Regions from separate parts of the Streptomyces sp. NPDC058877 genome, predicted to be linked through region 1. Evidence: riboswitches for the same ligand, from Rfam matches in the RefSeq annotation. Region 1 holds a riboswitch; each other region holds the start of a gene.
What was found. A riboswitch is a leader RNA that binds a small molecule or an ion and turns the genes downstream of it on or off. The one in region 1 is predicted to bind cyclic di-AMP.
Positions count from the first base shown of each region.

Region 2: linked by a shared signal. The riboswitch ahead of ACFW2Y_RS18970 (transglycosylase family protein) and the one ahead of ACFW2Y_RS28235 (M23 family metallopeptidase) in region 1 are both predicted to bind cyclic di-AMP.
Region 3: linked by a shared signal. The riboswitch ahead of ACFW2Y_RS27800 (M23 family metallopeptidase) and the one ahead of ACFW2Y_RS28235 (M23 family metallopeptidase) in region 1 are both predicted to bind cyclic di-AMP.
Region 4: linked by a shared signal. The riboswitch ahead of ACFW2Y_RS29610 (transglycosylase SLT domain-containing protein) and the one ahead of ACFW2Y_RS28235 (M23 family metallopeptidase) in region 1 are both predicted to bind cyclic di-AMP.

Region 1 is NZ_JBHYMF010000165.1:111-7,474, forward strand. It holds gene ACFW2Y_RS28230 (GntR family transcriptional regulator) at 64-747, opposite strand; gene ACFW2Y_RS28235 (M23 family metallopeptidase) at 938-1,708, opposite strand; cyclic di-AMP (ydaO/yuaA leader) riboswitch at 1,721-1,886, opposite strand; gene ACFW2Y_RS28240 (M16 family metallopeptidase) at 2,099-3,496, opposite strand; gene ACFW2Y_RS28245 (M16 family metallopeptidase) at 3,493-4,839, opposite strand; gene ACFW2Y_RS28250 (DNA topoisomerase (ATP-hydrolyzing) subunit A) at 5,021-7,364, shown strand, end outside.
Region 2 is NZ_JBHYMF010000075.1:15,223-22,586, forward strand. It holds gene ACFW2Y_RS18950 (nucleoside triphosphate pyrophosphohydrolase) at 1-866, shown strand, start outside; gene ACFW2Y_RS18955 (globin domain-containing protein) at 977-2,188, opposite strand; gene ACFW2Y_RS18960 (cytochrome P450) at 2,277-3,560, shown strand; gene ACFW2Y_RS18965 (transglycosylase family protein) at 3,654-4,739, shown strand; cyclic di-AMP (ydaO/yuaA leader) riboswitch at 4,998-5,170, shown strand; gene ACFW2Y_RS18970 (transglycosylase family protein) at 5,174-5,872, shown strand; gene eno (phosphopyruvate hydratase) at 6,207-7,364, shown strand, end outside.
Region 3 is NZ_JBHYMF010000159.1:8,776-16,139, reverse strand. It holds gene ACFW2Y_RS27805 (aldo/keto reductase) at 1-624, opposite strand, end outside; gene ACFW2Y_RS27800 (M23 family metallopeptidase) at 668-1,786, opposite strand; cyclic di-AMP (ydaO/yuaA leader) riboswitch at 1,798-1,962, opposite strand; gene ACFW2Y_RS27795 (PP2C family protein-serine/threonine phosphatase) at 2,175-3,386, opposite strand; gene ACFW2Y_RS27790 (MFS transporter) at 3,495-4,730, opposite strand; gene ACFW2Y_RS27785 (PLP-dependent cysteine synthase family protein) at 4,727-5,776, opposite strand; gene ACFW2Y_RS27780 (hypothetical protein) at 5,844-6,224, opposite strand; gene ACFW2Y_RS27775 (MerR family transcriptional regulator) at 6,374-7,117, opposite strand; tRNA gene ACFW2Y_RS27770 (tRNA-Met) at 7,219-7,292, opposite strand; gene ACFW2Y_RS27765 (rhodanese-like domain-containing protein) at 7,347-7,364, opposite strand, start outside.
Region 4 is NZ_JBHYMF010000187.1:3,352-10,715, forward strand. It holds gene ACFW2Y_RS29600 (SpoIIE family protein phosphatase) at 1-441, opposite strand, end outside; gene ACFW2Y_RS29605 (phosphoribosyltransferase family protein) at 697-2,001, shown strand; gene ACFW2Y_RS29610 (transglycosylase SLT domain-containing protein) at 1,985-2,857, opposite strand; cyclic di-AMP (ydaO/yuaA leader) riboswitch at 2,862-3,047, opposite strand; gene ACFW2Y_RS29615 (hypothetical protein) at 3,418-4,020, shown strand; gene ACFW2Y_RS29620 (phosphocholine-specific phospholipase C) at 4,082-6,106, opposite strand; gene ACFW2Y_RS29625 (DeoR/GlpR family DNA-binding transcription regulator) at 6,264-7,067, opposite strand; gene ACFW2Y_RS29630 (SIS domain-containing protein) at 7,242-7,364, shown strand, end outside.

The sequences.
Region 1 (7,364 bases):
CTTCATTTCGGGCAGCACAAACGGCACCATCCGAATAGCCATTCTTTGTATACGGCGCACATGTTAATTCTGGGCGCTCGCCGTGTTGACTGCGCGTTGCGAAAGCCTCACGCGCCCCTGCTCCTGCCTTTTGGGGCGGTGCAGGGACAGCGACCGTTCCGCGTGCAACGCCGTCAGCGCCCTCGCCCGCTCGGCGTCACCGCGCGCCACGGCGTCCACGATCGCACCGTGCTCCACCCAGGCCTCCAGCGGCTGGGCGGGCTGTTCCACGACGTACATCCAAGCGATCTTGTACCGCAGCTGAGTGAGCAGCGCCGTCAGGGCAGGACTGCCGGAGGCCTGCGCGAGCGTCTCGTGGAACCAACTCCCGAGCGACCTCAGGTCCTCGCCCTGTCCCCGCCTGGCCCGCTCCTGCCCCAGCCTGACCAGGCCGCGCAACACCTTCAGATGCGCCTGGGTGCGCCGCTGCGCCGCCCGCGCGGCCCCCAGCGGTTCGAGCAGCGCCCGCATGTCGAGGAGGTCGGCCGCCTCCTGTTCGGTGGGCTCGGCCACATGGGCGCCCGCATGCCGGCGGGTGACAACGAAGCCCTCGGACTCCAGGGTGCGCAGCGCCTCACGGACCGGAACGCGGGAGACCCCGTACCGACGGGCGAGCTGTTCCTCGGTCAACCGGCTCCCCCGCTCGAACAGACCGGAGACGATGTCGTCCCGGATCGCCGTGCATACCGAGTGCGCGGGAATGCGCATGTCCGACCTCCGCCTTGGTCCGCGCGAGACAACGTGATCGACGCCCGTCCTGCGTCCGATCTGCGACTCTATTGCAGCACGCCAGAATTTCCGATGCCCCAGCGGAATCCATGGATATCTTTTGGTCAGCAAAAAACCCCGGCTCAGTACGAGCCGGGGCTTTTGCGACGTGGTGCGCGACGGATCCGGATCAGACCGCGACGCCGCGGGCACGGAGGTACGAGATCGGGTTGACGTCCGAGCCGTACTCGGGGCTCGTGCGCGCCTCGAAGTGGAGGTGGGGACCGGTCGAGTTGCCGGTCGAACCCGAGACGCCTATCTGCTGGCCCGGCTCGACGGTCTGGCCGACGTACACGCCGATGGAGGCGAGGTGCCCGTACTGGGTGTAGGTGCCGTCGTTCATCCGGATGACGATGTTGTTGCCGTAAGCGCCGCCCCAGCCGGCCTCGACGACGGTGCCGGAGCCGACGGAGACGACCCGGGTGCCGTAGGCGGCGTGGAAGTCGACGCCGGAGTGGCTGCCGGAGGACCAGAGCGAGCCGCCGGTCTTGTAACCGGTGGAGACGTACGAGCCGGCAACGGGAAGCTGGAAGGAGGCCAGGCGGCGGCGCTCGGCCTCGCGGGCGGCACGCTCGCGCTCCAGGCGGATCTCCTTGGCCCGGGCCTCGGCCTTGCGCTTGGCCTCGGCCTCGGCCTTCGCCTTGGCGATGGCCTCGACGGCCTCCTGCTCCTGGGCGGCGGCCTGGGCGTTGATCCGGTCCACGAGGGAATCCTCGGTGATCACCTGGGTGAGGCCGGTGTCCTCGGGGGAACGGTCGTCCGTGTCGGCGGCGAGCGCCGGGGAGGCCAGGGTGCCGATGACGCCGGTGGTGGCGAGCGTCGCCGCACCGGCGATGCCCACGCTGCGGCGAGCCATCCGGCTCGAACCACGATGCTTCCCGGTGGCACGGGTGAACGCCATGAAGTGGCTGGTCCTTTCCTTCCTTCTCGCCTACCGGGTTAGCTGACGGGTTCGGAGCAGGAAGGTCTCCTACGAACCCCTCCGTCCGGGACGAAGGCGCTCGATTCACCCCAGGGACTCGATGTGGGTCCCCGGCTCCCCAGGCTCGCGCCTGACGGGGACTCGGCGATGACTGTTCGATGCCGCGGTTGCGGCACGTGCAACTGACGAACAGCCGGACCGACGCTATGCGGATCGTCTGTCAATCACCAAACAGACACGCTTATTTGTAAGACATGCCACAGGGCAGAAGGCCACCCTTACCAGCAATACGGACAAACGGGAGGTCCCTGACGAACCATGCCGTCAGGGACCTCCGTTGCCGGGCTCTGCCGTGGTCGGCGGAACGGATCAGCCGGTCACCACGGTCACTTCACCGATGCCGAGCGCCCGCACCGGCTCCGCGATCTGAGCGGCGTCACCGACCAGCACGGTGACCAGTCGGTCCACCGGGAAGGCACTGACCACGGCTGCCGTCGCCTCGACCGTGCCGGTCTCGACCAGGCGCGCGTACAACTCGGCCTGAAAGTCGTCCGGGAGGTGCTGCTCCACCTGATCGGCGAGCGTCCCGGCGACCGAAGCGGCCGTCTCGTACTTGAGGGGTGCCACACCCACGAGGTTCTGCACGGCCGTCTCGCGCTCGGCGTCCGTGAGTCCCTCCGCGGCCAGGGTCCGCAGCACCTTCCAGAGGTCCTCAAGCGCCGGACCCGTGTTGGGGGTGTCGACGGAACCGCTGATGGCCAGCATCGCCGCTCCGTTCCCCCCGGCGTCGGAGCGGAGCACCTGCCCGAAGGCCCGCACCCCGTACGTGTAGCCCTTCTCCTCGCGCAGGACACGGTCCAGGCGCGAGGTCAGGGTGCCGCCCAGGCAGTAGGTGCCGAGGATCTGGGCCGGCCAGACGCGGTCGTGCCGGTCCGGACCGATCCGGCCGATCAGCAACTGGGTCTGCACCGCACCGGGGCGGTCCACGATGACGACCCGCCCGGTGTCGTCGGCGGTGACCGGCGGCATCGGCAGCGGCTCGGCCGGCTCACCGACCCAGGCGCCCAAGGACTCGGCGAGGACCTTGTCGAGGTCGACGCCGGTCAAGTCACCGACGACCACGGCCGTGGCCGTGGCGGGCCGTGCGTACGCCTCGTAGAAGGCGCGTACCGCAGCGGCGTCGATCGCGGCGACCGTCTCCTCGGTGCCCTGGCGCGGCCGGGACATCCGGGAACCGTCCGGAAACAGCTCCTTGTAGAGCTGTTTGGCGGCGCGACGGGACGGGTTGGCCGACTCGTGCGGGATCTCGTCGAGGCGGTTGCGCACCAGGCGTTCGACCTCGGTCTCCAGGAACGCCGGCGCGACGAGGGCCTCGGACAGCAGGCCGAGCGCCTTGGGCAGGCGGGAGACCGGCACCTCCAGGGAGACTCGCACGCCCGGGTGGTCGGCGTGCGCGTCGAGCGTGGCGCCGCAGCGCTCCAACTCGGCCGCGAACTCCTCCGCACTGTGCCGGTCGGTGCCCTCGGACAGGGCGCGGGCCATGATCGTGGCAACGCCGTCGAGACCGGCGGGCTCGGCGTCCAGCGGCGCCGGCAGGAAGAGCTCCACCGCCACCACCTGCTGACCGGGCCGGTGGCAGGTGAGCACGGTCAGACCGTTGTCCAGCTTCGCACGGTCCGGAGCCGGGAAGGCCCACGGCTTCGCGGTGCCCGGCTGGGGCTGCGGGTGGAAGTCCATGTTCGTCAAAGACACGGCAGCGTCGGTCACTGGTCCGCTCCCTCTTCCTCGTCGCTGTCGCTCTGCTCGGTCGCCAGGGGCTCGTAGACGAGCACCGCACGGTTGTCGGGGCGCAGCTTGGCCGCCGCGACCGCCCGGACCTCGTCCGCGGTGACGTCCAGGACCCGGTCGACGGCGGTCAGGGCGAGCTGCGGGTCGCCGAAGAGCACCGCGAACCGGCACAGTTCGTCCGCGCGGCCCGCCACCGTGCCGAGCCGGTCCAGCCACTCCCGCTCCAGCTGGGCCTGCGCACGCTCCATCTCCTCCGACGTGGGACCCTCCGCCGCGAACCGGGCGAGCTCCTCGTCGACGGCCGCCTCGATCTGCGGCACCTCGACGCCGCCGGAGGTCTTCACGTCGAGCCAGCCGAGCGAAGGCGCCCCGGCGAGCCGCAGCAGGCCGAAGCCCGCGGCCACCGCGGTACGGTCACGGCGCACCAGGCGGTTGTGCAGGCGGGAGGACTCGCCGCCGCCCAGGACCGTCAGGGCGAGGTCGGCGGCGTCACACTCGCGCGTGCCGTCGTGCGGCAGCCGATAGGCGGCCATCAGCGCACGGGCGGGAACCTCTTCCTCGACGACCTCGCGCAACTGCTCGCCGATGACCTCGGGCAGTTCGCCGGGGCGCGGCTCGGGCTTGCCGTCGTGGGCGGGGATGGAGCCGAAGTACTTCTCGACCCAGGCGAGGGTCTGCGCCGGGTCGATGTCGCCGACGACGGACAGGACCGCGTTGTTGGGGGCGTAGTAGGTGCGGAAGAAGTTCCGCGCGTCCTCCAGGGTGGCCGCGTCCAGGTCGGCCATGGAGCCGATCGGCGTGTGGTGGTAGGGGTGGCCCTCCGGGTAGGCGAGGGCGGTCAGCTTCTCGAAGGCGGTGCCGTACGGCACGTTGTCGTAGCGCTGGCGGCGCTCGTTCTTGACGACGTCCCGCTGGTTCTCCATGGACTCGTCGTCCAGGGCGGCGAGCAGCGAACCCATGCGGTCGGCCTCCAGCCAGAGCGCGAGCTCCAGCTGGTGCGCGGGCATGGTTTCGAAGTAGTTGGTGCGCTCGAAGCTGGTCGTGCCGTTGAGCGATCCCCCGGCGCCCTGGACCAGCTCGAAGTGGCCGTTCCCCTGGACCTGCTGGGAGCCCTGGAACATCAGGTGCTCGAAGAGGTGGGCGAGGCCGGTGCGTCCCTTGACCTCGTGACGCGAGCCGACGTCGTACCAGAGGCAGACCGCGGCGACCGGGGTCAGGTGGTCCTCGGAGAGCACCACGCGCAGGCCGTTCGCCAACCGGTGCTCGGTCGCTGTCAGGCCGCCGGAGCCGGCCTCGGCCGTGGCCGTGTGACCCATGGGCATGTACGTCCCTTCGATCGCGATGTGAAAAAGTCCTGCCACTGTATGCAAGCGCGCCGACACCTGGCGAAGTTCCCGCTCCGTCATGATGTCCCTCTTCCGGGTCGCGGTCGGCGTTGTCGGTGACACGGTCCACAATGGTCCGCGTCAGATCAACCTTGTTGGTGAAGGAGCCGCAGCCGCGATGGCCCGCCGCAGCACGAAGACACCGCCGCCGGACGACGCGTACGAGGAGAAGATCCTCGACATCGACGTCGTCGACGAGATGCAGGGCTCCTTCCTCGAGTACGCGTACTCGGTGATCTACTCGCGTGCCCTCCCGGACGCCCGCGACGGCATGAAGCCCGTCCAACGCCGCATCGTCTTCCAGATGAACGAAATGGGCCTGCGCCCCGAGCGCGGCTTCGTCAAGTGCGCCCGCGTCGTCGGCGAGGTGATGGGCAAGCTGCACCCGCACGGCGACGCGTCGATCTATGACGCGATGGTCCGCATGGCGCAGCCCTTCTCCATGCGTCTGCCCCTGGTCGACGGCCACGGCAACTTCGGTTCCCTGGGCAATGACGACCCACCGGCCGCCATGCGGTACACCGAGTCCCGGATGGCCCCCGCCGCGCTCCTCATGACCGAGTCCATCGACGAGGACACGGTCGACTTCGCGCCGAACTACGACGGCCAGGAGCAGGAACCCGTCGCGCTCCCCGCGGCCTACCCGAACCTGCTGGTCAACGGTGCTTCCGGCATCGCGGTCGGCATGGCGACGAACATGCCCCCGCACAACCTCGGCGAGGTCGTCGCGGCTGCCCGCCACCTGATCCGCTACCCCAACGCCGACCTCGAAGCACTGATGCGCTTCGTGCCCGGCCCCGACCTGCCCACCGGCGGTCGGATCGTCGGCCTCTCCGGCATCAAGGACGCCTACGCATCGGGGCGTGGCTCCTTCAAGATCCGCGCCACCACGACCGTGGAAACGGTGACGGCCCGCCGCAAGGGCATCGTCGTGACCGAGCTGCCGTTCACGGTCGGCCCGGAGAAGGTCGTCTCCAAGATCAAGGACCTGGTCGGTTCCAAGAAGCTCCAGGGCATCGCGGACGTCAAGGACCTCACCGACCGCAGCCACGGCCTGCGTCTGGTCATCGAGATCAAGAACGGTTTCGTGCCGGAAGCGGTGCTGGAGCAGCTCTACAAGCTGACGCCGATGGAAGAGTCCTTCGGCATCAACAACGTGGCCCTGGTCGACGGCCAGCCGCTCACCCTCGGCCTCAAGGAGCTCCTCGAGGTCTACCTGGACCACCGCTTCGAGGTGGTCAGGCGCCGGTCCGAGTTCCGCCGCACCAAGAAGCAGGACCGGCTCCACCTGGTCGAGGGCCTCCTGGTCGCGCTGCTCGACATCGACGAGGTCATCCGCCTCATCCGGGAGAGCGAGAACTCGGCCCAGGCCAAGGAGCGCCTGATGGAGCGCTTCTCCCTCAGCGCGATCCAGACGCAGTACATCCTGGACACCCCGCTGCGCCGGCTCACCAAGTTCGACCGCCTGGAGCTGGAGGGCGAGCGCGACCGCCTCAACGGCGAGATCGACGAGCTGACCGGAATCCTCAACTCCGACGCGGAGCTCCGCAAGTTGGTCTCGGCGGAGCTGGCAGCAGTCTCCAAGAAGTTCGCCACGGACCGGAGGACGGTCCTGCTGGAGTCGGCGGGCGCACCCGTCGCGGCCGTGTCCCTGCAGGTCGCGGACGACCCCTGCCAGGTGCTGCTCTCCTCGACCGGCCTGCTCGCCCGCACGGCAACGGCCGAGCTGCCGCCGGTCGACCCTGACGCGGCGCGGGCCAAGCACGACGTGATCGTGTCGGCGGTGGCAGCCACTCAGCGCGGCGAGGTCGGCGCGGTGACCTCGGCCGGACGGCTGCTGCGGGTCGCGGTGATCGACCTGCCCCAGCTGCCGGACACCGCGAGCGCCCCGAACCTCGCGGGCGGCGCACCGCTGTCGGAGTTCCTCTCCCTGGAGACGGACGAGACGGTCGTCTGTCTCACCACGCTGGACGAATCCTCGCCGGGCCTCGCCCTCGGCACGCTCCAGGGCGTGGTGAAGCGCGTGGTGCCGGACTATCCGTCGAACAAGGAGGAGCTGGAGGTCATCACCCTCAAGGAGGGCGACCGGATCGTCGGCGCCGTCGAACTGCGGACGGGCGAGGAAGACCTGGTCTTCATCACCTCCGATGCCCAACTGCTGCGCTACCAGGCCTCCCAGGTGCGGCCCCAGGGACGTCCGGCAGGCGGCATGGCCGGCATCAAGCTCGCCGCGGACGCCGAGGTGATCTCGTTCACGGCCGTCGACCCGGCAGCGGACGCCGTCGTCTTCACCATCGCGGGCTCCACGGGCGCCCTGGACGCCTCGGCGGGCACCTCGGCGAAGCTGACCCCCTTCGACCAGTACCCGCGCAAGGGACGCGCGACCGGCGGCGTCCGTTGCCAGCGCTTCCTGAAGGGCGAGGACGTCCTGATCCTGGCGTGGGCGGGGGCCACCCCGGCGC
Region 2 (7,364 bases), on a different contig from region 1:
AGCACCACCCCCAGCTCCCCTATCTGAGGGAGGCCGGGATCGTCGTCGAGCACCTCCGGCCGACGGCCGAGGAGCTCGTCGCGGCCTGTGCCGGGGACGCCTCCGGGGAGGTGGATTCCGAAGGCGGTCGCACGATCGTGCTGCTGCCCTCCGGGGAGGGGGACCGGGCGCTGACCGACGGCCTCGCCCGACTCGCCGGCTCCGGACGGGTCTCCATGCCCGACCTGGAGCTGTTGCCCGGCTCCTACGACCTGCCCGGCGCCCGCCTCCTCGACCTCGTGCAGATCATGGACCGCATCCGCCGCGAGTGCCCCTGGACCTCGCGCCAGACGCACCGGGGTCTCGCCAAGTACGCCATCGAGGAGGCGTACGAACTCGTCGAGGCGATCGAGGACGGCGATCGGCGGGAACTGCGCGAGGAGCTCGGGGACGTCCTCCTCCAGGTCGTCTTCCACGCCCGGATCGCGGAGGAGGACGCGGAGGAACCGTTCTCCGTGGACGATGTCGCGGGGACGCTCGTCGAGAAGCTGATCCACCGGCATCCGCACGTCTTCGGGGACGAAACCGCCGAGACCCCCGAGGACGTCCACGCGCACTGGCTGCGCACCAAGGCGATCGAGAAGCAGCGGGAGTCCGTCACCGACGGGGTGCCCCTCGGGCAGCCCGGGCTCGCGCTCGCCACCAAGCTCGCCGGCCGGGTGCGGTCCGCGGGCCTCGACGTGAAGCTTCCGACGGGCGAGGGTATCGGGTACGAACTGCTCGCCCTGGCCGCCCGTGCCGAGGCGTCCGGGGTGGATCCGGAGGCGGCCCTGCGCGCGGCGGCCCGTGCCTACCGCGACGCGATCCGTGCGGTGGAGGGCGTGTGAGCGGGGTGTGGGCGGAGGGGCTGCGCGTGGGGGCCGTGTGCGTGGGAGGCGTGTGAGCGGGGTGTGGGCAGGGGGCGCGTGACCGGAGCGCCGGGTGTGCGGCTCCGCCGTCACCGCTCGCGCGGGGCCCTCGCCGCCGGGTCGTGCCAGACGGGGACCGGCGGGCCCAGGAGGCGCTCGGCGGCGGTGCTCGGCCGGGTGGCGAAGCGGCCCACGGACGGCAGGGTGTCGTGGTGGATGCGTGCCGGGTCGGTGCCCAACTCTTCCAACACCTCGGCGACCTCCGTGACGAAGGCCGGTGGTCCCGCGAGGTACACGTCGTGGGCGGACCAGTGGACGCACGCCCGCAGCGCCTGGAGCAGCCGCTCGGTCGCCTGGTCCCGGCGCCGGTTCGGCGCGGCCGTGATGTAGGTGACGCTGAGGCCGGGCAGGCGCTCCTTCAGGAGCTCGGCCTCGGCGCGCCCGTACAGGTACTCCTTGGAGCGCGCCACCATGAACAACCGGCCCTCCAGGTCCGGCTCGGTCCCGGCTGCCTCCGCCAGGAGCGCGCGCACGGGGGCCCACCCCGTGCCCCCGCAGACGTAGGTGCGCAGCCCGCCCGGCGCGGTCCGCGCGGTGAGTCCGCCGCCGGGAGCGCTGAGCCGCAGCACCTCGCCCGGATCGGTCTGCGCGACGAGCGCCGTGCTCATCGCGCCGCCCGCGATCCGGCTCACGTGCAGCTCGACGGTGCCGTCCGGTCGGGGCGCGTCCGCGAGGGAGTAGGTGCGCCAGACGCGCGGGACCCGCAGCGAACTGACGCTGACGTACTGGCCGGCGCGGAACGGCAGTGGCTGCCGTGGCCGCAGCGTCAGGACGGCCAGGTCCTCGCCGTACTTCTGGTGCCGGACGACGTCCGCGTCCCACCAGCTGGGTTCACCGGCCCGGGCCGCCTCGGAGGCTCCGGCCAGCATCAGATCGGTGATGTGTCCGTAGGCCTCGCCCCATGCCTTCTCCGCCTCGGCCGTCCAGCCGGCACCGGCGGCGTGGGCGAAGGCGGCGAGCAGGCTCTGCCCGACGGCCGCGTAGAGCGCGGGGGAGGCGAGGAACTTGCGGTGATCGCGGCCCAACTGCCCCAGGTAGTCGGCGAGCCCGGGGTCCTCCAGTCGGGTCACGACATGGGTGAGTGCGGCGAAGAGCCGGTCCCGCTGGGGGGCCATGTCCGTGGGGAAGAGCGCGCGCACGCCGGGGTTGTGCCAGAAGAGGTGCGAGTAGAAGAACGTGACCGCATGGTCGGCGCGTCTCTCGACGATCGCGAACGTGCTTCTGAGCAGCTGAGGGTCCACCGGCACGAATCTAGGGCACGGCCTCCACCGCTTGATCACACCTTCTCCACGAACGTGCCTCCCCGGGGGCGCCCTGTACGGTCGTGGCGTGAGCACCGCCCCCACCCCCGAGCCCGCTCCCACCCTTTTCACCTGGGAGTTCGCGAGCGATCCGTACCCCGCCTACGCCTGGCTTCGGAAGCACGCGCCGGTCCACCGAACGACGCTGCCCAGCGGGGTCGAGGCATGGCTCGTCACCCGGTACGCGGACGCCCGGCAGGCCCTGGCCGACCAGCGGCTCTCCAAGAACCCCGCGCACCACGACGAATCCCCGCACGCAAAGGGCAAGACGGGCATCCCGGGCGAGCGCAAGGCCGAGCTGATGACGCATCTGCTCAACATCGACCCGCCGGACCACACCCGGCTGCGGCGGCTCGTCTCGAAGGCCTTCACCCCGCGCCGGGTCGCCGAGTTCGCCCCGCGGGTGCAGGAGCTCACCGACCGGCTCATGGACCGGTTCGTGGAGAAGGGGTCGGCCGACCTCATCCACGAGTTCGCCTTCCCGCTCCCCATCTATGCGATCTGCGACCTCCTCGGGGTGCCGCGGGAGGACCAGGACGACTTCCGGGACTGGGCCGGGATGATGATCCGGCACGGCGGGGGACCGCGCGGCGGGGTCGCCCGGTCGGTGAAGAAGATGCGCGGCTATCTCGCCGAGCTGATCCACCGCAAGCGGGAGGAGCCCGGGGACGACCTCATCTCGGGCCTCATCAGGGCTTCCGACCACGGGGAGCACCTTACCGAGAACGAGGCCGCCGCCATGGCCTTCATCCTCCTCTTCGCCGGCTTCGAGACGACCGTCAACCTCATCGGCAACGGCGTGTACCAACTGCTGTGCCACCCCGAGCAGCGCGAGCGGCTCCAGGTCTCGCTGGCCGCGGGGGAGACCGGGCTCCTGGAGACGGGCGTCGAGGAGCTGCTGCGGTACGACGGGCCGGTGGAGATGGCGACCTGGCGCTATGCGACGCGGGCGTTGACCATCGGCGGGCAGGAGATCCCGGCGGGCGACCCGGTGCTGGTGGTGCTGGCCGCCGCCGACCGGGACCCGGAGCGGTTCGACGGACCGGATGTGCTCGACCTCGCCCGCCGCGACAACCAGCACCTCGGGTACGGGCACGGCATCCACTACTGCCTGGGCGCGCCGCTCGCCCGCCTGGAAGGGCAGGCCGCGCTCTCGACGCTGCTGACTCGCCTGCCGGACCTGAGACTTGCCGCCGATCCGACCGAACTGCGGTGGCGCGGCGGGCTCATCATGCGCGGTTTGCGCACGCTTCCGGTGGAGTTCTCCCCTTCCGCACCCCTTCTGGGAACTGACGCAACATCAGAAATGTGATCTTCGCGTGATCGCGCGTCCATCGACTTGTGACGGACGTTCGAATGCCGCTACGTTCACCGGAATCTCAGCCGTCACGCGAAAGGCGTTCCTATGCGCTCCGGGAACGGACGACACCGTCGCCCCCGTCAGGCCCCCGCCATCGTCGTCGCCGCCGGTGTGACCGGTTCCGCGATGGCGCTGCCGCTGCTCGCCACCGGGTCTGCCTCCGCCGCCGACGCCGCCACGTGGGACCGGGTCGCCGAATGCGAGTCCGGCGGGCAGTGGAGCGCCAACTTCGGCAACGGGATGTACGGCGGACTCCAGTTCACCCAGGACAGCTGGGAGCGGAACGGCGGTCTGGCGTACGCGCCCAGCCCCGACCTGGCCAGTCGCGCGCAGCAGATCGCGGTGGCCGAGAAGGCGCTCGCCGGGGGGAGCGACGACTGGGCCACCTGTGCGCCGATCGCCGGTCTGAAGAACGACGGCAAGGCCACCGGAGTGAACCCCGGGCCCGCCGTCACCCCGGCGGCACCCACGGGCCCGCCCCCGGAGTCCAATCGCACCGGCGGCGAGCCGGTGTCCTCCGCGGGCGGTCAAGGGGCGGCTCGGCAGTCCACCGCGCCCGCGACCCCGACCCCGACCGCGCCGAGCGCCCCGGCGACCTCCATCGCCCCGACCCACCCGACCACTCCGGCATACCCGACGATTCCGGCAAGTCCTGACGCATCGGTCAGTCCGGGCGGGTCGACCGCGCCCGGCGACCCGACGGCACCGACCGCCCCCGATTCGTCCGTTACGCCCGATGTGCCGGTTTCGCCGGGGATTCCAGAAGGCGAGCTGCCGTCGGCCACGCCGGGCACCGGCAAGCACCGGGGTGAGGCGGCACCGGAGGAAAGTGGCGCACCGGGCAATTCGGCCGATGCGGGTCGACATGCTTCGAATGCGGGCGAGGGTGACGCCCAGTCCGCGACTGACGGGGCGAAAGGTTCCGTCGAAAAGGACAGTAGGGGCACTTCGGGCGAATACACCGTGCGGCCGGGTGACAGTCTGTCCGACATCGCACAGGAGAACGAACTCCCCGGTGGCTGGACCGCGCTCTATGACGCCAACCGGCAGACCGTGGGGACCGATCCGGATCTGATCCTGCCTGGTCAGAGTCTTGATCTGACGGCGGGTTCGGTCGCGACGGAGGGGTGATTGATCGCCTTATGTCCGATTCTGTGTAAGTGAGACATGGGTCTCTTCGCCCCAACTGGCGTGTCACGTCCGGAAACTTCGCTTCCGCCCGCTCTCACCTGCGCAAACATCACCCACCGGAAGGCAAGGAGGGGCGATATGTCCGCCATAGGCCTCTTTGAACTTCCGGTGGGTCTGTGTCTACGGTCGTCACCGCTCGCCACCGCGGGCCCCGTCGACCGAAACGCCGAATCCTGCCGTCGGTCGATGGGAACAGTCGTCGCGCAAGCGCCGAAGGCAGGAGCGGGGGACCCAAGGTAAGTGCCGGGCCCGGCGGTCGAGACGGACCGCCGGAGACCGGCTTGGGGTGAAGTCGCGTGCCAGACGCGCGGCCGGGCAACTCTTCGGCCCGAACCCGACAGCTCACCTCGCAGGCGTCGGTGAGGAGAATTCCCATGCTGTTTTCCGCCAAGGGCAAACACCGCCGTCCCTCCAAGGCCGCCCAGGTCGTCGCGCTCGCCGGTGTCACCGGTGCCGCCGTCGCCGCGCCGCTGCTGACCGCGGGCACCGCCTCGGCCGCCACCGCCGCCGAGTGGGACGTCGTCGCCGCCTGCGAGTCCGGCGGCAACTGGGCCATCAACACGGGCAACGGCTACTACGGCGGCCTGCAGTTCTCGGCCTCCACCTGGGCCGCGTACGGCGGCACCGCCTATGCCCCGACCGCCAACCTGGCCTCGAAGTCCCAGCAGATCGCCATCGCCGAGAAGGTCCTCGCGGGCCAGGGCAAGGGTGCCTGGCCGAGCTGCGGCGTCGGCCTCTCCAACGCCTCCTACTCCGGCGGCACCACCGAGAGCGCCCCCCAGCAGGCCGCTCCGAAGCCGCGCGAGACCGAGCAGCCGACCACCCGCAGCCAGCAGCGCCAGGCCCCCGAGAAGGCCGCGCCGCAGGCCGCGAAGAAGACCGTCACCACCCCCACCGGCAAGAAGGTGAAGAAGGGCGACGGCGAGTACGAGGTCGTCTCCGGCGACACCCTCAGCAAGATCGCCCAGGCGCACGGCGTCAAGGGCGGCTGGGCCAAGCTCTTCGAGCTGAACAAGGACGTCGTCGAGAACGCCGACCTCATCTACCCGGGCCAGCAGCTCCACCTGAAGTGAGCCCGGCGGCCCGCACGAGTCCGGCGGCTCGTGCGGTGCCGACGACCCTCCCGCGGTGACCACCCCGGTCCGGCGCGCCCCTCCCCCGTGCGCGCCGGACCGGGGTTCCCCCGTTCCGGAGCCCGGGCGGGGAAGGGGACCTGACGACCGCGATGGTTACCGTCCAGTAGATCTGGGGTCTTTCGTCCCGATGTGCATGCCCTTGGGTCCTTTTTCGTCCCAGGGGGCGGGCGCGCGGCGGGCCGGAGCCCCCGAGCCGGTTAGGCTCTTGCCGCAAGGCCAAGCGACCCTGCACCGACCTTGCGTCACATCCAGCGTCACATCCCAGAAGGAGATGCTCGTGCCGTCCATCGACGTCGTCGTAGCCCGGGAAATCCTGGACTCCCGAGGCAACCCCACGGTCGAGGTCGAGGTCGGCCTCGACGACGGCAGCACCGGCCGTGCTGCCGTTCCGTCCGGCGCCTCCACCGGTGCGTTCGAGGCCCTTGAGCTTCGCGACGGTGACCCCAACCGCTACCAGGGCAAGGGCGTCGAGAAGGCCGTCCTCGCCGTCATCGAGCAGATCGGCCCGGAGCTCGTCGGCTACGACGCCACCGAGCAGCGGCTGATCGACCAGGCCATGTTCGACCTGGACGCCACCCCGGACAAGTCCTCGCTCGGCGCCAACGCCATCCTCGGCGTCTCCCTCGCCGTCGCGCACGCCGCCTCCGAGGCCAGCGACCTCCCCCTCTTCCGCTACCTGGGCGGCCCGAACGCGCACCTGCTGCCCGTTCCGATGATGAACATCCTCAACGGTGGGTCGCACGCCGACTCCAACGTGGACATCCAGGAGTTCATGATCGCCCCGATCGGCGCGGAGTCCTTCTCCGAGGCCCTCCGCTGGGGCACCGAGGTCTACCACACCCTCAAGTCCGTCCTGAAGACCAAGGGCCTCTCCACCGGCCTGGGCGACGAGGGCGGCTTCGCCCCGAACCTGGACTCCAACCGTGCCGCCCTCGACCTCATCGTCGAGGCCGTCAAGCAGGCCGGCTACGTCCCCGGCAAGGACATCGCGCTCGCCCTCGACTGCGCCGCCTCCGAGTTCTACAAGGACGGCAAGTACGAGTTCGAGGGCAAGTCCCGCTCGGCCGCCGAGATGACCGAGTACTACGAGGAGCTCGTCGCCGCGTACCCGCTGGTCTCCATCGAGGACCCGCTGTTCGAGGACGACTGGGCCGGCTGGAAGGTCATCACCGACAAGCTCGGCTCCAAGGTCCAGCTCGTCGGCGACGACCTGTTCGTCACCAACCCGGAGCGCCTGGCCCGCGGCATCGAGGAGGGCTCCGCGAACGCCCTGCTCGTCAAGGTCAACCAGATCGGCTCGCTGACCGAGACCCTGGACGCCGTCGAGCTGGCCCAGCGCAACGGCTTCAAGTGCATGATGTCCCACCGCTCCGGCGAGACCGAGGACGTCACCATCGCCGACCTCGCCGTCGCCACCAACTGCGGCCAG
Region 3 (7,364 bases), on a different contig from region 1:
GACGGCGGAGATGCCCGCCCCGGCGACGACGTCCAGCAGCGGTCCCTCGTAGGTGTCGCGCGAGACCAGGTTGTAGTGCGGCTGGAGGGCGACGTACCGGGCGAGGCCTTCGGCTTCGGCGAAGTCGAGGGAGGCGCTCAGCCGCTCCGGGGAGATGTTGGAGGCGGCGACGGCCCGCACCTTGCCCTCCCGCACCAGCCCGTCGAGGGCGGTGACGATCTCCTCGACGGGGACGGACTCGTCGTCGAAGTGGGTGTAGTAGAGGTCGATGTGGTCGGTGCCCAGGCGGCGCAGCGACTCCTCCGCGCCCGCCTTGATGGTGGCGGCGGAGAGGCCCTTGAAGTGGGGGTGGGCGCCGACCTTGGTGGCGACGACGACCTCGGAGCGGTTGCCCCGGGAGGCGAGCCAGCGGCCGATGACGGTCTCGGACTCGCCGCCCTCGTTGCCCTCGGCCCACGCGGAATAGACGTCGGCGGAGTCGATGAAATTGCCACCGGCTGCGGCGTAGGCGTCAAGGACGGCGAAGGACTGGTCCTCGTCGGCGGTCCAGCCGAAGACGTTGCCGCCCAGGGCGAGGGGGAAGACGTGCAGCTCGGAGGTGCCCAGCGGGCGGAGGGTGGTCATGAATGGACCAACGGGTCCCGCCGCCGGGCCTATTCCACCGGGGTCAGATGCTCAGGCCCTTGGAGCGGAGCCAGCCGGCCGGGTCGATGCCGTCGCCGCCGGGGGTGTGGACCTCCAGGTGGAGGTGGGGGCCGGTGACGTTGCCGGTGGCACCGACGCGGCCGATCGTCTCGCCGGTGCCCACGGTCTGGCCGACGCTGACCGTCATGGACGACAGGTGGCAGTACCAGATCTCGGTGCCGTCCTCCAGCTCCAGGACGATCCGGTAGCCGTAGGAGCCGGACCAGCCGGCCGACTTGACGGTCGCGCCGTGGACGGCCTTCAGCGGGGTGCCCGTGGGGGCGGCGAAGTCGAGGCCGGTGTGGTAGCCGGAGGACCACATGGAACCGGACTGCATGTAGGTGGAGGTGATCGTGTACGAGGAGAGGGGGAGCGAGTAGCTCGCGGCGAGCTGGGCCAGGCGCTCGGCCTCGGCCTCGGCCGCAGCCTTCGCCGCCGCCTCCGCCTCGGCCTTCGCCTTGGCTTCCGCCTCGGCCTTCGCCTTGGCCTCCGCCTCGGCCTTCGCGGCTGCCTCCGCCTTGGCCGCGGCCTCGACGGCCGCCTTCTCCGCCGCCGCCCTCTCCGCCTCGGCCTTCTCGGTGGCGTCTGCGGAGGCCTGCTGCTGCTCGGCCTGCTGGAGGATGCGGGCGCGCAGGGCCTCTCCCGCGTCGGCGGTGCCGGCGGAGACCTGCTCGGCCTGACCGCTCCGGTCCTCGGTCGCGGTGGCGTACGTGGTGCTGGTGAGCGGGTTCGGGTTGGCGGTGGCCGTGGTGACGGGCGCCTCCTCTTCGTCGCCGGAGAGGAACGCGCCGACGCCGGGGAGGTCCTGGGCGTCCGGAAGGTTCAGGTCGGGCAGGTCGGGGAGGGATATCGCCACCGGGGGCTTCTCCTGCGCGGTGGCGAGGCCGCCCGCGCCGACGGCAGCGATCACGCCGACGCCGAGGACGGTGGAGGAGCGGGCGAAGTTGGAGCGCTGCTTGACGACCCGGTGCCGGCCGCCGGAACGGTTCTCGGCCCGGAGGGAGCCCTCGGTGGGGTTCCACTCGGTGCCTTCGGCAGCGGGACCCGCACCGCCGCCAAAGGCGTCGAAGGGGGCCTCGGGTGCGGGGGTGTTGGACGCCACGGGGGCGCGCTCCTTTCCTTCCTCCTCGCCTACCGGGTTAGCTGACGGGTTCGGAGCAGGAAGGTCTCCTACGGGCTCGCTCGCGCGGGTGCGTGGTTCGCACGCGTGCGAAGGGGCCCGATTCACCCCAAGTGGTGGTTCCCCGGTTCCCTTTCAGGATTCGGCGCATGCGCACGGTGCCGCCTCTTGCGACGGCTGTGACGACCGCACTGCGTTATCGAACGTTAATAGACAGGGCCTCCCGATTCCAAGCCGTTCTCCTTGATCATTCATTGAATTGGCGCACTATGAGGCGATTTGACCCCCACTCAACAAGGTCCGGGGCGGGTGGGGCGAAACCTTCAGAATCTGACGTTGTGTCAATTGTTATCGCAGTGACACCCCTCGACTACCCCTGGTGACCGGAGCCGGCCGGCGGCACGACCGGCATCGTCCGGCGCCGCTCCGGCTGCCCGCTCGCCGGCCGGCTCACCGCGAGCAGCGCCATGTCGTCCGTCGCACCGCCACCCGTGTGGAGGCGCACGTCGTCCACGAGCGCATCGAGCAGTTCCTCCGGGCCCGGGAAGATCCGCCCGGCGAGCCGGGCCGCCGGATCGTAGAAGACGCCCTGCCCGTTCCGGGCCTCCGAGAGGCCGTCGGTGTAGAAGAGCAGCGTCGCACCCGGTGGGAACGGCCGGGCCTGCGCCCGGTCCGGCCACGCACCCAACTCCCCCATGCCGAGCGGTAGCGCGGCCTCGTCCGGCTCCAGGGCGGCCAGCCGCCCGTCCCCGTGCAGCACCAGCGGCGGCGGGTGCCCGCGGTTGACGACCCGGACGAAGCCGTCGAAGGTCCCGCTCCCGCCCGGATGCGGGACCTCGGCCAACACCGCGGTCGTGAACCCCTCGACCGCGTCGAGCTCGTCCCGGCGGGTGCCCTCCCGGGCCAGTGCCCGCTCCAGCCGCTGCGCCACCCCCTCCAGGGACCGCTCCTGCTCGGCCGCCTCCCGGAAGGCCCCCACGATGACGGCGACCGCCTCGACCGCGTCCATCCCCTTGCCCCGCACGTCCCCGACCACCAGCCGCACCCCGTGCGGGGTGTCCTGCACGGCGAACAGGTCCCCGCCGATGAACGCGTCGGCCTGCGCCGCCTCGTACCGCGCCGCGCACTGCAGCCCCCCGATCCGCTCGGCGGGCGTCGGCAGCACGGCCTTCTGCGCAGCCTCGGCGATCACCCGCGCCGAGGCGAGGCGCTCGCCGCTGCGGCGCACGACCCGGTTGATGAGCAGGGCGAGCACGGAGACGGTGACCACGGTCAGGGTCTCGGTGAGGGGCGGGATGTCGAAGGAGGTGCCGTTGTAGACGTGCAGTCCGATGGAGGCCAGGACCGCGGCGAGGCCGGTGAGCAGGCTGGTCAGCGTCGAGAAGAAGGGCGCGGCGACCAGCGGGGCGGCGGAGAAGAGCGGCGCCGCCGTGTACGCGGGCGGTGTCAGCAGGTCGAAGACGACACCGCCCACGATGATCAGCGGGGGCAGGGTGCGGAGGAACCGCCGGACCCTGCCGTACGCCGGACGGGCCTCGTCGCGCCGCCGCGTTCCGTCCGCCGCTCCTACGGGGTGCCCCACCTGTGCTCTCCTGCCCGGTCCGACCGGCCGCGGTCCGCACCGCGCCCTCCCAGGGTCGCCGCCGTCACGCGCGGCGGCGACTCCCGGGCGGCCGACCGGTGGACGGCGTCAGCCCGACGCCGGGGCGACGACCCCCTCGGCGAGCCGCCCGCCCCGGGCCAACAGGGCCATCGCCGTCGCACACACCAGGCCGACCCCGCACAGCGCGAGCCACGGCACCGCCGACCACCCGGTGACGTCCAACAGCGCACCCGTCCCCAGGTTCCCCAGGGTGATGCCGACCCCGCACACCGTGTTGTAGAGCCCGTAGTGGGTGGCGACCCAGCGGCCCCGGGCCAGGGCGACGACGGTGTCCATCTCGTACGGGTAGAGCACCGCGTTCGCGACGGCCAGGACCGCCGCGCACGACAGCAGCCCCACCACGCCCCGGCCCAGGGCGGCCGGGAGCAGGAAGGCGCTGCCCATCAGGCCGAGTCCGAGGACCAGGCACCGCTCCCGGCTGAGGCGGTGCCGGCACCAGGCCGTGATCCTCAGTTGTCCGGCGAGCGCGACGAGCGCCGAGACCACGAACAGCGCGGTCGTCGTCGCCGTACCGCCCGCGGCGAGCGGCAGCGCCAGGTAGACCTGGAAGGACAGCACGTACGAGCCGGTCATGGCCAGCGAGAAGAGCCAGAAGGTGCGGTGCGCGAGCACGGTGCGGAACTGCCCCCGCTCCCCCTCCCCACCGTCTCCGGCGCCGGAGGCGGTCCGCACGGGCAGGTGCCGGAGCTGGACCAGGGTCAGCCCGGCGAACAACACCGCCGCCACCACGCACGTCAGCCGGAACGACACCCCCGTCAGGGCCACCCCGACGAGCGGCCCGAGCAGGATGCCCGCCTGGTAGTAGGCGTTGAACAGCGCGAAGGCCTCCACCCGTCGCTCCTCCCCCGCCTCCGCCGCGAGACAGGCACGCACCGCCGGGTTGAACAGCGCGCCCGCCAGTCCCGTGGCAAGCGAGGCGGCGATCAGCCACGGCAGCGACTGCGCGAGGGCGAGCGCCCCGAAGCCGACCGTCCGCAGCGCGCAGCCGGCCACGATGAGCGGTTTGAAGCCGAGCCGGTCGGCGAGCGCCCCGCCGACGAGGAACATGCCCTGCTGGGAGAGGTTCCGGGCGCCGAGGACGAGACCGACGGCCCAGGCGGCCATCCCGAGCCCGTCCGCCAGGTGCGCGGCCAGGTACGGCATGAGCATGTAGAAGCCCAGATTGATGGTCAGCTGGTTGAGGAAGAGCAGCCGGACGGCCGGGTCGAAGCTGCGGGTCTGCCTCCAGATGCCGCCCTTGGCGGGCGCGGTCGCCGTGGTCACCGGGCCCTCCCCAGGTCCCGGCGGGTCCAGCCGCTGACGGTTTCACCGGAGACGTACCCGGCCGGCGCCTCCCTCACGGGCCCGTCGAGGAGGCCGTGCGCCGCGCAGAACTCGTCGTTGAAGACGGTGTCGAAGTACCGCTGCGGCCCGTCCGGGAAGACCGCCGCGATCCGGGTCCCGCGCGGCCTGGTGCGGGCCAGCCATCCGGCGACCAGTGCGACCGCCCCCACGCTCCAGCCTCCCGTCGCGAACTGGCGGGAGGCCAGGCGGCGGGCCGCCCGCACCGCCTCCGCCGGGCCCACCCAGTGGACCTCGTCGAAGGCCCCGTGGTCCACATTGGCCGGGTGGATGGAGGAGCCGAGGCCGCGCATCAGCCGCTCCCCGGCCGGCAACCCGAAGACGGTGGAGTTCACGGAGTCCACGCCGACCAGTTCCAGGGCCGGACTGCTGGTGGCGCGCAGGGCCCGGGCGATCCCGGCCGAATGCCCCCCGGTGCCGACCGCGCAGACCAGGACGTCGATCCGGTCCAGTTGCGCGGCCAGCTCGGCGGCGAGCCCCGCGTACGCATCGGGGTTGTCGGGGTTCCCGTACTGGTCGGGCCACCAAGCGCCGTCGAGGCCCTGCAACAGCTCGGCGACCCGGTCCATCCGGGCCTGCTGCCAACCGCCCCGCGGGCTCGGCTCGCGCACCAGGTGGACCCGGGCGCCGTGGGCGACGAGCATCCGCTCGACGATCGGTTCGAGACCGGGGTCGGTGATGACGTGCACGGGGTGGCCGTGGAGCACGCCCGCGAGGGCCAGACCGAGGCCGAGGGTCCCGGAGGAGGACTCGACGATCGGGGCGCCCGGCCGCAACTCCCCTCGACGACGGGCCTGCTCGACCATGTAGAGGGCGGCGCGGTCCTTGATGCCGCCGAAGTTGAAGCCTTCGAGCTTGGCCCAGTAGCCGTCGTCCGTCCACAGGACGGGGGTGTTGCCGACGGTCTGGACGTGGGTCGGGGCCTGCGGGGCGGCGGGCAGCGGGGAGCCGGTCCGTGGTGCGCTCATGGCGGGGTACGTCCTTGCTGGTGGGTACGCGGAAGGGAACCTGGTCACGCGGGGGGCGGGACCCGGTTCAGTTCCGGTCCACTCCGAGGGCGATCAGCAGACGGCCCGGCTCGGGCCCGGGTCCCGCCCTGCCCCGGACGCAGCGCGCGCGGGGGTCGGTGCGGAGGTCCGCCGCGTACGACCGGGTCGTGGCCCCGCCGGCGTCCGGCGCGGCGAGCTGGGAGGCCGCACCCTGCGCGGGCAGGGGCGCGTCGAAGGACCACGGGTCACCGGAGCGCTCACAGCCGTGCGGGGGCACGGGGGCGAAGACGGTGGCCGGGGCGGAGGTCGGCAGCGCGTGCCCGTGGGGGCCGTGGCAGACGCCCACGAGGAGTGCGAGGAGCGCAAGCAGGACGAGCACGGCGGGCGCCCGCCGGCTCAGCTCCCTCACACACCCTTCACTACTCATGGTGCGCGTGAGACTACGGTGGGGCATCGCACGCCCACAAAGAGGCGAGCGCGGTTTTGGCCACCGTTTACTTCGGGCAGCGGATCACCGGGGCCCCGCGGTCTGCGGGCGGCCGGTCCCCACGGGTTCCGCACGCCGTGGGCGGCGGATCAGCCCACGTACCGCTCCGCATGGACGGTCATCGCGTCCCGGACCAGGAGCGCGGTGCCCTCCCCGTGCTTGTCGTAGTGGGCGGTGAAGCGCGGGTCGTCGACGTACATCTGGCCGAGTCCGATCAGGTACTCCTTGCTCGGCGTCGCGGTCTTCGACAGCCATGCGACCTGGCGCCGCACGATGGCCTGCACCTCCTCGCCGTCGGCGGCGAGACCGGACCGCGCCGCCCGCCCGAAGTCGCGGGCGATCTCGGCCTGCTCCGCCACGAACGCCTTCTTCTGCCCGGCGTCGAGCGAGCGCCACCAGCGGTCGCCCTCCGCGTACGCCTCGGCCCCCCAGCGCTCGGTGACCTCTTTCTCGTACTTCGTGTGGTCGAAGCCGTCGAACACTTCGTCGGCCATGAGTTCTTCTCCCTTCTCGGTCTTCTGCAGAGTGGTCCGCACCGACGCGATCTGGCGTCCGATGCGCTCGCGTTCCTGCTCCAACAGGGCGAGGTGGGTACGCAGGGCGGCGGAGGTGTCCCGCTGCCCCGCGAGGACCTCGGCGATGGCGGGCAGCGAGAGCCCGAGCTCGCGCAGCAGCAGGATCCGCTGCAGCCGGACGAGCGCCGCCTGGTCGTAGTACCGGTAACCGTTCGCGCCGATCCGGCTCGGTTCCAGCAACCCGCGCTCCCCGTAGTGCCGGAGGGTGCGGCTGGTGGTGCCGGCCTTCTTGGCGATCTCCTGGATCGACCACTCCATGCCGAGAACGCTAGATCTTGACGTAGCGTCAAGGTCAAGCGGAAGGTGGCGCAACACGACGAAGGCCCGGATCCTCATGGATCCGGGCCCTCGTCCTTCAGTAGCGGGGACAGGATTTGAACCTGCGACCTCTGGGTTATGAGCCCAGCGAGCTACCGAGCTGCTCCACCCCGCGTCGGTGAACATGACTCTACGGCATGACCGGGGCGATCGCGAAATCGGTTTCCCGTCAGCAGCCGCAGTCCTC
Region 4 (7,364 bases), on a different contig from region 1:
CGGCGCCCGCAGCGCCATGAGCACGCCGAAGCGCTCCCGGCCCGCGACCACGGGCGAGTACAGCGAGGCGAAGGGGAACGGCAGGCTCGCCACCAGTTGGGGAAAGCGCTGCATGGCCTCCTCGACGTCGGCGAGGTGGACGGACTGCCCCGAGCGGTGCACCTCAGAGACGGGAAACGGCCGGTTCGCGTGCATCCGCCACCACGGGCGGAACAATTGCCCGGGAAGCCCCACCAGGACGGCGAGCCGCAGCAGCCCCGGAGTGCCGGAGCGCAGGTACACCCCGCCCGCATAGCCGCCCACCTGCTCCACCGCTTCGACGGCGGCTTCCGCAAGTGCCCAGGTCAGCGCAGCCGGAGCCGGCCCGTCGTCGGCTCCGTTCTCGGACGGATGTCCGATGCCGCCCGCCGGGCCGTGGCCGGACACGCCGTGCGAGGTCACACAGACAGCATGCGCCAGGGACGAAGCCGCCCGCATCCGGGACCGGTGCGTTCACCGTCGTGAGCAGGGTGTTCCGCGGAGCTTGGGCCGGCTCCGTCCTCCTCTGCCGGGCCGGTGACTCCCCGGGCCGAGCGGCCGGGCCCGTCTTAGGCCTGCCGGTCACCGCGCCCCGTCTACCCTGGGAGGGGTGGGCAAGGGACGGACGACCGTGTTCTTCCCCGGGTCCGAGCCGCGCAGGCGGAAGGGCGGCCGATCATGTTCTTCAGCGACCGCAGTGACGCGGGGCGGCAGCTTGCCGCCCGGCTCGACCACCTCAAGGACCGGGACGTCGTGGTCCTCGGGCTCCCGCGGGGCGGCGTGCCCGTGGCTGCCGAGGTGGCGGACGCCCTCGATGCGCCGCTCGACATCTGCCTCGTACGCAAGCTCGGGGTCCCCCAGCAACCGGAGCTCGCGATGGGGGCGCTCGGGGAGGGGGGCGTCCGGGTGCTCAACGAGAGGGTGCTCCGCGAGGCCGGGGTGAGCGAACGCGAGCTCGCCGCCGTGGAAGCACGGGAGCACGTGGAGCTCGACCACCGGGCCCTCCGCTACCGGGGCGACCGGCCTTCCGTGCCGCTCGACGGACGGACGGTGGTGGTGGTCGACGACGGCCTGGCGACCGGGGCCACGGCCCTGGCGGCCTGCCGGGTGGTCCGCGCCCGTGGCGCTGCCCGGATCGTCCTCGCGGTCCCGGTGGCTCCGCGCGGCTGGACGACCCGGCTCGGCGGGGAGGTCGACGAGACCGTCAGCGTGCACACGCCGGACCGGTTCTTCGCGATCGGGCAGTTCTACCGGGACTTCTCACAGACCGCGGACGCCGAGGTCGTCGCCTGCCTGGACCGGAACAGGGCCGCGCGCGACCCGGTCGTGCAGGACACGGACGTGTGGATCCCGGTCACCGGCCGCACGCTCGCCGGACGGCTCGCGGTGCCCGAGGGAGCAGGTGGCATCGTCCTGTTCGCCCACGGCAGCGGAAGCAGTCGGCACAGCCCCCGGAACCGGGCGGTTGCCGCCGGGCTCAACCGGGCGGGGCTAGGGACGCTGCTCTTCGACCTGCTGACCGAGGCGGAGGCCACGGACCGGGCAAGGGTCTTCGACACCCCACTGCTCGCCGGGCGGCTTGCCGGGGCCACCGAATGGCTGGCCGCGCGGCCCGAGGGGGCCGGACTTCCCCTGGGGTACTTCGGGGCGAGCACCGGCGCGGCGGCTGCGCTGTGGGCGGCCGGCGACCCCGAGTCCCGGGTGAGCGCCGTCGTCTCGCGCGGCGGCCGGCCGGACCTCGCGGGTGAGCGCCTGGGGCGGGTGCGCGCCCCCACGCTCCTGGTGGTGGGGGGCGCGGACGCGCTGGTCCTCGACCTCAACAGGAGGGCCCAGTCACTGCTGCGCTGTGAGAACCGGCTCACCGTGGTGGGGGGTGCCGGCCACCTCTTCGAGGAGCCGGGGGCCCTGGAGGAGGTGGCGGAGCTCGCCACCTCCTGGTTCGACGACCACTTCCGGCGGCAGCGGGTCAGTACGCCCCGTTGACGTTGTCGATGGAGCCGTACCGGTCGGCCGCGTAGTTGCAGGCGGCGGTGATGTTGGCGACCGGGTCGAACAGGTCCATGGACGTACCGGGCACGTGGTAGGCGAGGAAGGTCGGCTCGATGACCTGCAGCAGCCCCTTCGAGGGGGTGCCAGCGGCGGCATTGGAGTCCCAGAGGTTGATGGCCCTGGGGTTTCCCGAGGACTCGCGCATGACGTTGCGGAGGATGCCGTCGTAGGTGCCGGGGATGCCCTGCTGGGCCATGATCGCCAGCGACTCCCTGATCCAGCCGTCGAGGTTGTCGGCGTAGTTGGTGGCGGCAACCGGAGCGGCCTTGACCGCAGCGGGGGCGGCCTGCGCTGCGGACGCGCCGGTGCCGGTGGTCACCACGGGGGCGGCCGGGCGGCGTTCGGAGCGGCTCGCGCGCTCGGTCGTCGTGGACTTCTTCGGCTTGCCCTGTGTGGCAACGGGCTTTGCGGAATTCTTATGAATCGTCAGCTTCAGACCGGGGTGAATGAGTGACGGGTTGTCACCCACGGCTCCCTTGTTGGCCCGGTAAAGGCTCTTCCAGCCGCCCTGGATTCCCTTCTTGTGGGCGATCAGGGAAAGCGAGTCACCGCTCACGACGGTGTAGGTGCGCGCGGCTGCCGGGGCGGTGACCGCCTTGGCGACGGCCGGGGCCGCGGGGCTGCTGAAGGGCCGGGCGGCCGTTTCCGGGGCCGCGGACGCCGGAGCGGCGTTGGCGGCGGCCGGCACGACCAGCGGCAAGGTCAATGCGGCGCCGCCCGTGCCCACCAGGGCCAGGCCACGGGAGACGGGACTACGACGGGGGCGGCGGTGCTTGCCGTGAGCAGGCATGACGGATTCCTCTCCGGTGCCTGCGAGGTGAGCTGTCGGGTTCGGACGGGAGGTGTCCGGCCGCGCGCACGCGGCTACACCCCGAGCCGTTCCGGATCACCGGACCGGCGTATTCGTGGGTCCCCCGCTCCTGCCGTCGGGTGAAAAGGGAGGTGTGTCGAGCGGCGGCAGGATTAGGCGATCCGCTCGAATGGAGGCGACCGTAGGCCAGTAATGCAACGGATAACAAGGGGAGCGGTTCTCGGGTATCGAAAAATGGATCAAGTAATTCCGCGAATTCAAGATCGATGATCTCTCCGGAATCTCGAACTTCCTTGCGCGGCAAGGGGAGGGGGGATCCTTCCGTCGAATGGATGGGGTGGGGAGTGAATCCCGTCACTCGATGCTTTATGTCTGATATGAGAAGTAATTCCATTCATGAGTAAATGTGCAGAAATTAGGTGTGATGTCACCGACTCGCCGGAGGTCGCCGCGGCGCGCCCTCTCCTTGCGAGGGTCAAAACTCGCAAAATGGACATTCAGCATTAAAGATGGGGGCAGTCGACCTAGGAGTCACCTCGATGTCCCCTTCCCCTCCGCTGCTCACCCCCGATGACCTTGACCGCGAGGCCGCCGCGCTCTTCGAGGACGCGGCCTGGCAGCAGATCGTCACCGGCGCGACCCCCGCCGGAAAGTCGGCCCCGTCGGAAGCGCACTGGCGGCAACTGCTCAGCGTGCCGGTGGAACGGTTGGTGGCCGATGCCCTCGCGGCCCTGCCGCAGGAGGTTCCTGCCGGGCGTCGCATCCCCGGCCGGATCGGCGCCGTGCTGCCCGACCGGCTCCACGCCTGGCGCCGCATCGGCCAGGTGGAGCTGCGTCCCTCGGTCCACCTGGGCTATGCCCGTCTGGTGCTGACGGAGTGGGGCTGGCAGAACGCTCCGTACAGACTGCGCAACGTCCGAGGTGCCCGGTGTGTCTGCGGGGCCCTCCTCGCCGCCCACCGCCTCGGCTACGGCGGCGCGGACACCATGAACGAGGCCGCCGCCTGGATCATGACGGAGCTTCGGGCCCGTGGGTGGCTGGATCTGATCGGTCCGTGGAACAGGGCCCCCGGCCGCACCGCCGCCGACGCACTGGCCCTTCTCGACGCCACGATCCGCCGCGCCGCGCACGCCGGCCGGTGACCCGCCCCGCCCGTCGCCGGGCGGCGGCAAGGAGGTCGCCGCCCGGTCGTGCGTCGGGGAATCAGCCGCTGGTGCTGGGCGCCCCGGTCTCGATGTGGCCGGTGTAGCGGCGCGACCACGTCCCGTCGACGTCGGCGACGATCGTGAAGTCGTACCAGCCGTCGTTGTACGCGACCGCGTTGAAGAAGTCCTCGCGACTGGAGTTCGCCGGCACCGTGTACGTCCACGGGCCGTCCGAGCGGTAGGCGTTCGAGCGGATCGTGAAGGTGACCGGTCCGGCCGAGGTGTTGGTCATCTTGAACCACAGGGCCGTCTTCCCCGTGCCCGCTTCGGGCGCGAACCGGGCCGCCACCTCGATGGCGCGGCCCGCCTTGGAGGCGTCCCCGATGAACCGGCGCAGGAAGCGGTTGGGGCCCATCATGGAGATGTCGTACTTACCGGAACCCCACCCCAGGCCTATGTTGAAGTAGTCGGACGCGGTGTCGCCGGGGTCCACGGTGTACTGCCAGGCGGCGGTGTCCCGGTACTGGTGCGGATGGATCGAGAAGTGCGCCGACCGCTTGGCCTCCGAGCCCTGGTTCGTCATCGAGAACCAGGCCAGGATCTTCCCCGCGGCGCCGAACTCGAAGCGGTCGAGGTTGCCGTTCGCCTGGTACGGCAGGGCGCGTGCCGGGCGCGTGCCGGGCTCCTGGGAGGGCAGGGCGTTGTTCTGGGGGGCCGGGTTCGGTAGCGGGGCGCAGGCGGCCTGGCCGATGACCTTTGCCGTGGAAGGAAGGGCGGAGGGCACTCCGTACACCGGGTTGGCGAAGTCGAAGACCCCGGTGAGGTCGCCCGTCACCTTCCTCCGCCAGGTGCTGATGTGGGGGCAGAGGGCCGGGGTGCCGAGGGCCGTCGTCCAGGTCTCCATGAAGCGCAGTACGGAGGTGTGGTCGAAGACCTCGGAGCTCACCCAGCCGCCCCTGGTCCACGGGGACATGACAAGCATGGGGACGCGGAAGCCCAGCCCGATCGGTACGCCGTCGATGTACTCGCCCGGTGTGCCCGGAGGGGCGATCGGCGGCGGCACGTGGTCGAAGAAGCCGTCGTTCTCGTCGTAGTTGAGGAACAGCACCGTGGAGTCGAACACGTCGGGGTTCGCGGCCAGTGCGCGGTAGACGAGGTCGACGAAGTGGGCGCCGTCTCCGGGCGGAGCGTAGGGGTGCTCGGAGAAGGCCTCGCTCGCGACCACCCACGACACCTGCGGAAGGGTGCCCGCGAGGGCGTCAGCGCGGATCGCCGCGGCGATGTCGTCCGGCGTCGAGCCGGTCACCTTCGGGACGGAGCCCATGCCCCGGTCGTACAGGGGGTCTCCGGGGCGCGCATTGGTGAACTTCTTGAAGTAGGCGAGGCCGTTGTCGCCGTAGTTGTCCTGGGCGTTCTGGTAGACCTTCCAACTCACTCCGGCGCGTTGGAGCGCCTCGGCGTACGTCTCCCAGGTCAGGCCCGACTCCTCGCCCCCGTCCTTGCTGGAAGCGTCGATCTTCCCGCTCCACAGGAAGGTCCGGTTGGGGCCGGTGGAACTCAGCGCAGAGCAGAAGTACGCGTCGCATATCGTGTAGTGGTCGGCGAGCGCGTGGTGGAAGGGGATGTCCCCGCGGTCGAGGTGGCCCAGCGTCCGGGTGTTGCCCACGCCCGTGACCCAGTTGTCGAGGCGGCCCTTGTTCCATGCCGCGTGCTGTGAGGTCCAACTGTGGGGCAGGTCGCCGTTGCACTGTGCGAGGGTCTCGCCGTCGACGCCGCCGGCGGGCGGGGTGTCGCTGAGCTTCCAGGGGTACTGGCGGCTGCCCCAGTTGGGCTGGTTGAACATGCCCCAGCCGCCCGGCAGGTTGCCCGCGGCGCGATCGCCGAACCCCCGTACGCCCTTCAGGGTGCCGAAGTAGTGGTCGAAGCTGCGGTTCTCCTGCATGAGGATCACCACGTGCCGGACGTCGGTGAGGGTGCCGGTCGCGCTGCTCGCGGCTGCGGACGCCCGGACCGGTGGTAGGGCGGCTCCCGCCATGAGTCCGGCACCGATGCCGACGAACCCCCTGCGACTGATGGGAATCATGCTCCGCCTCTCGTGTCGCGGTGTGCCCCAGTGGCACGTCGCAGACATGATGGGGGAGGAGGGCTTAAAGGTATACATCCATGCGGTAATTACTGCGTGAACACGCAAAGTCTTTGTTTGGCCAGGGATGGAATTGGTCTACGAGGAAACCAATGAGTCAGACGGCGAGGACCCTGACCCCTGCTTCGGTGAGCTGGGCGACCGTCTCCGGGGCGATGTCGGTATCGGTCACCAGGAGGTCGATCCGGTCCAGACCACAGATCCGCGCAAACGCCCGCCGTCCCATCTTCGAGGAGTCGGTCACCACGACGACGCGGCTGGCGCGTTCCGTGAAGAGGCGACTGATGCTGGCTTCGTCCTCCTGGTGGGCCATCACGCCGAGTTCGGGGTCGATCCCGTCGACGCCGAGCACCACCGCGTCGAGCACGACTTCGTTGAGCACCCCCACCGTCAGCGGGCCGACCAGTTCGTAGGTCTGGGGGCGCGCGACGCCACCCGTGGTGACGATCTTGATCTGTGGGCGCACCGCGAGCTCGCCCGCGATGTTGAGGGCATTGGTGACCACGGTGAGGGCGGGGCCGGCCGGTGCGGCTCCGAGGGCCTCCGCCCGGCCGCTTGCGAAGCGCAAGGCCAGTGCGCGGGCGACTTCCGTCGTCGTCGTGCCGCCGTTCAGTCCGACGACCTCGCCGGGGGCGACCAGGTCCGCGGCGGCCTCGGCGATTCGCCGCTTCTCCGATGCCCTGCGGGTCGACTTGTACCGCAGGGGCAGCTCGTACGAGACGCCGTGTGCGACCGCCCCGCCGCGCGTCCGTACCAGCAACTGCTGTTCGGCGAGCTCGTCGAGGTCCCGGCGGATCGTGGCGGCGGAGACGTCGAGCGTCGTTGCCGTCTCTTCCACCTCCAACTTCCCCGAAGCCGCCAGTAGTTCGAGGAGCGTGTTCCACCGGTCGTGCTTGGACATGGGTCCCTCCCTCCGCGGGGTCGTACTCATGTCGCGATCCCGCTCGTGCGCGCGTCCGATTCTATCGGCCGGTAGGCGGAGGATCTGGAAAAGGTCTGCATGTTTCTGATTGAATAGAGCCGTCTTCAAGCATCTTCCGTCATTATCGTGCAGCTTTCTTGCAAGGAGATCGGCATGACCAGCACGCGCACCGCCGAGGAGATCGCCTCCCAGCCCGCCACCTGGCGCCAGTCGGCCCGTACGCTGCCCCGGCACGTCACGGCCCTGCCCCGACGCGGCGAGAGGGTCGCGGTGGTC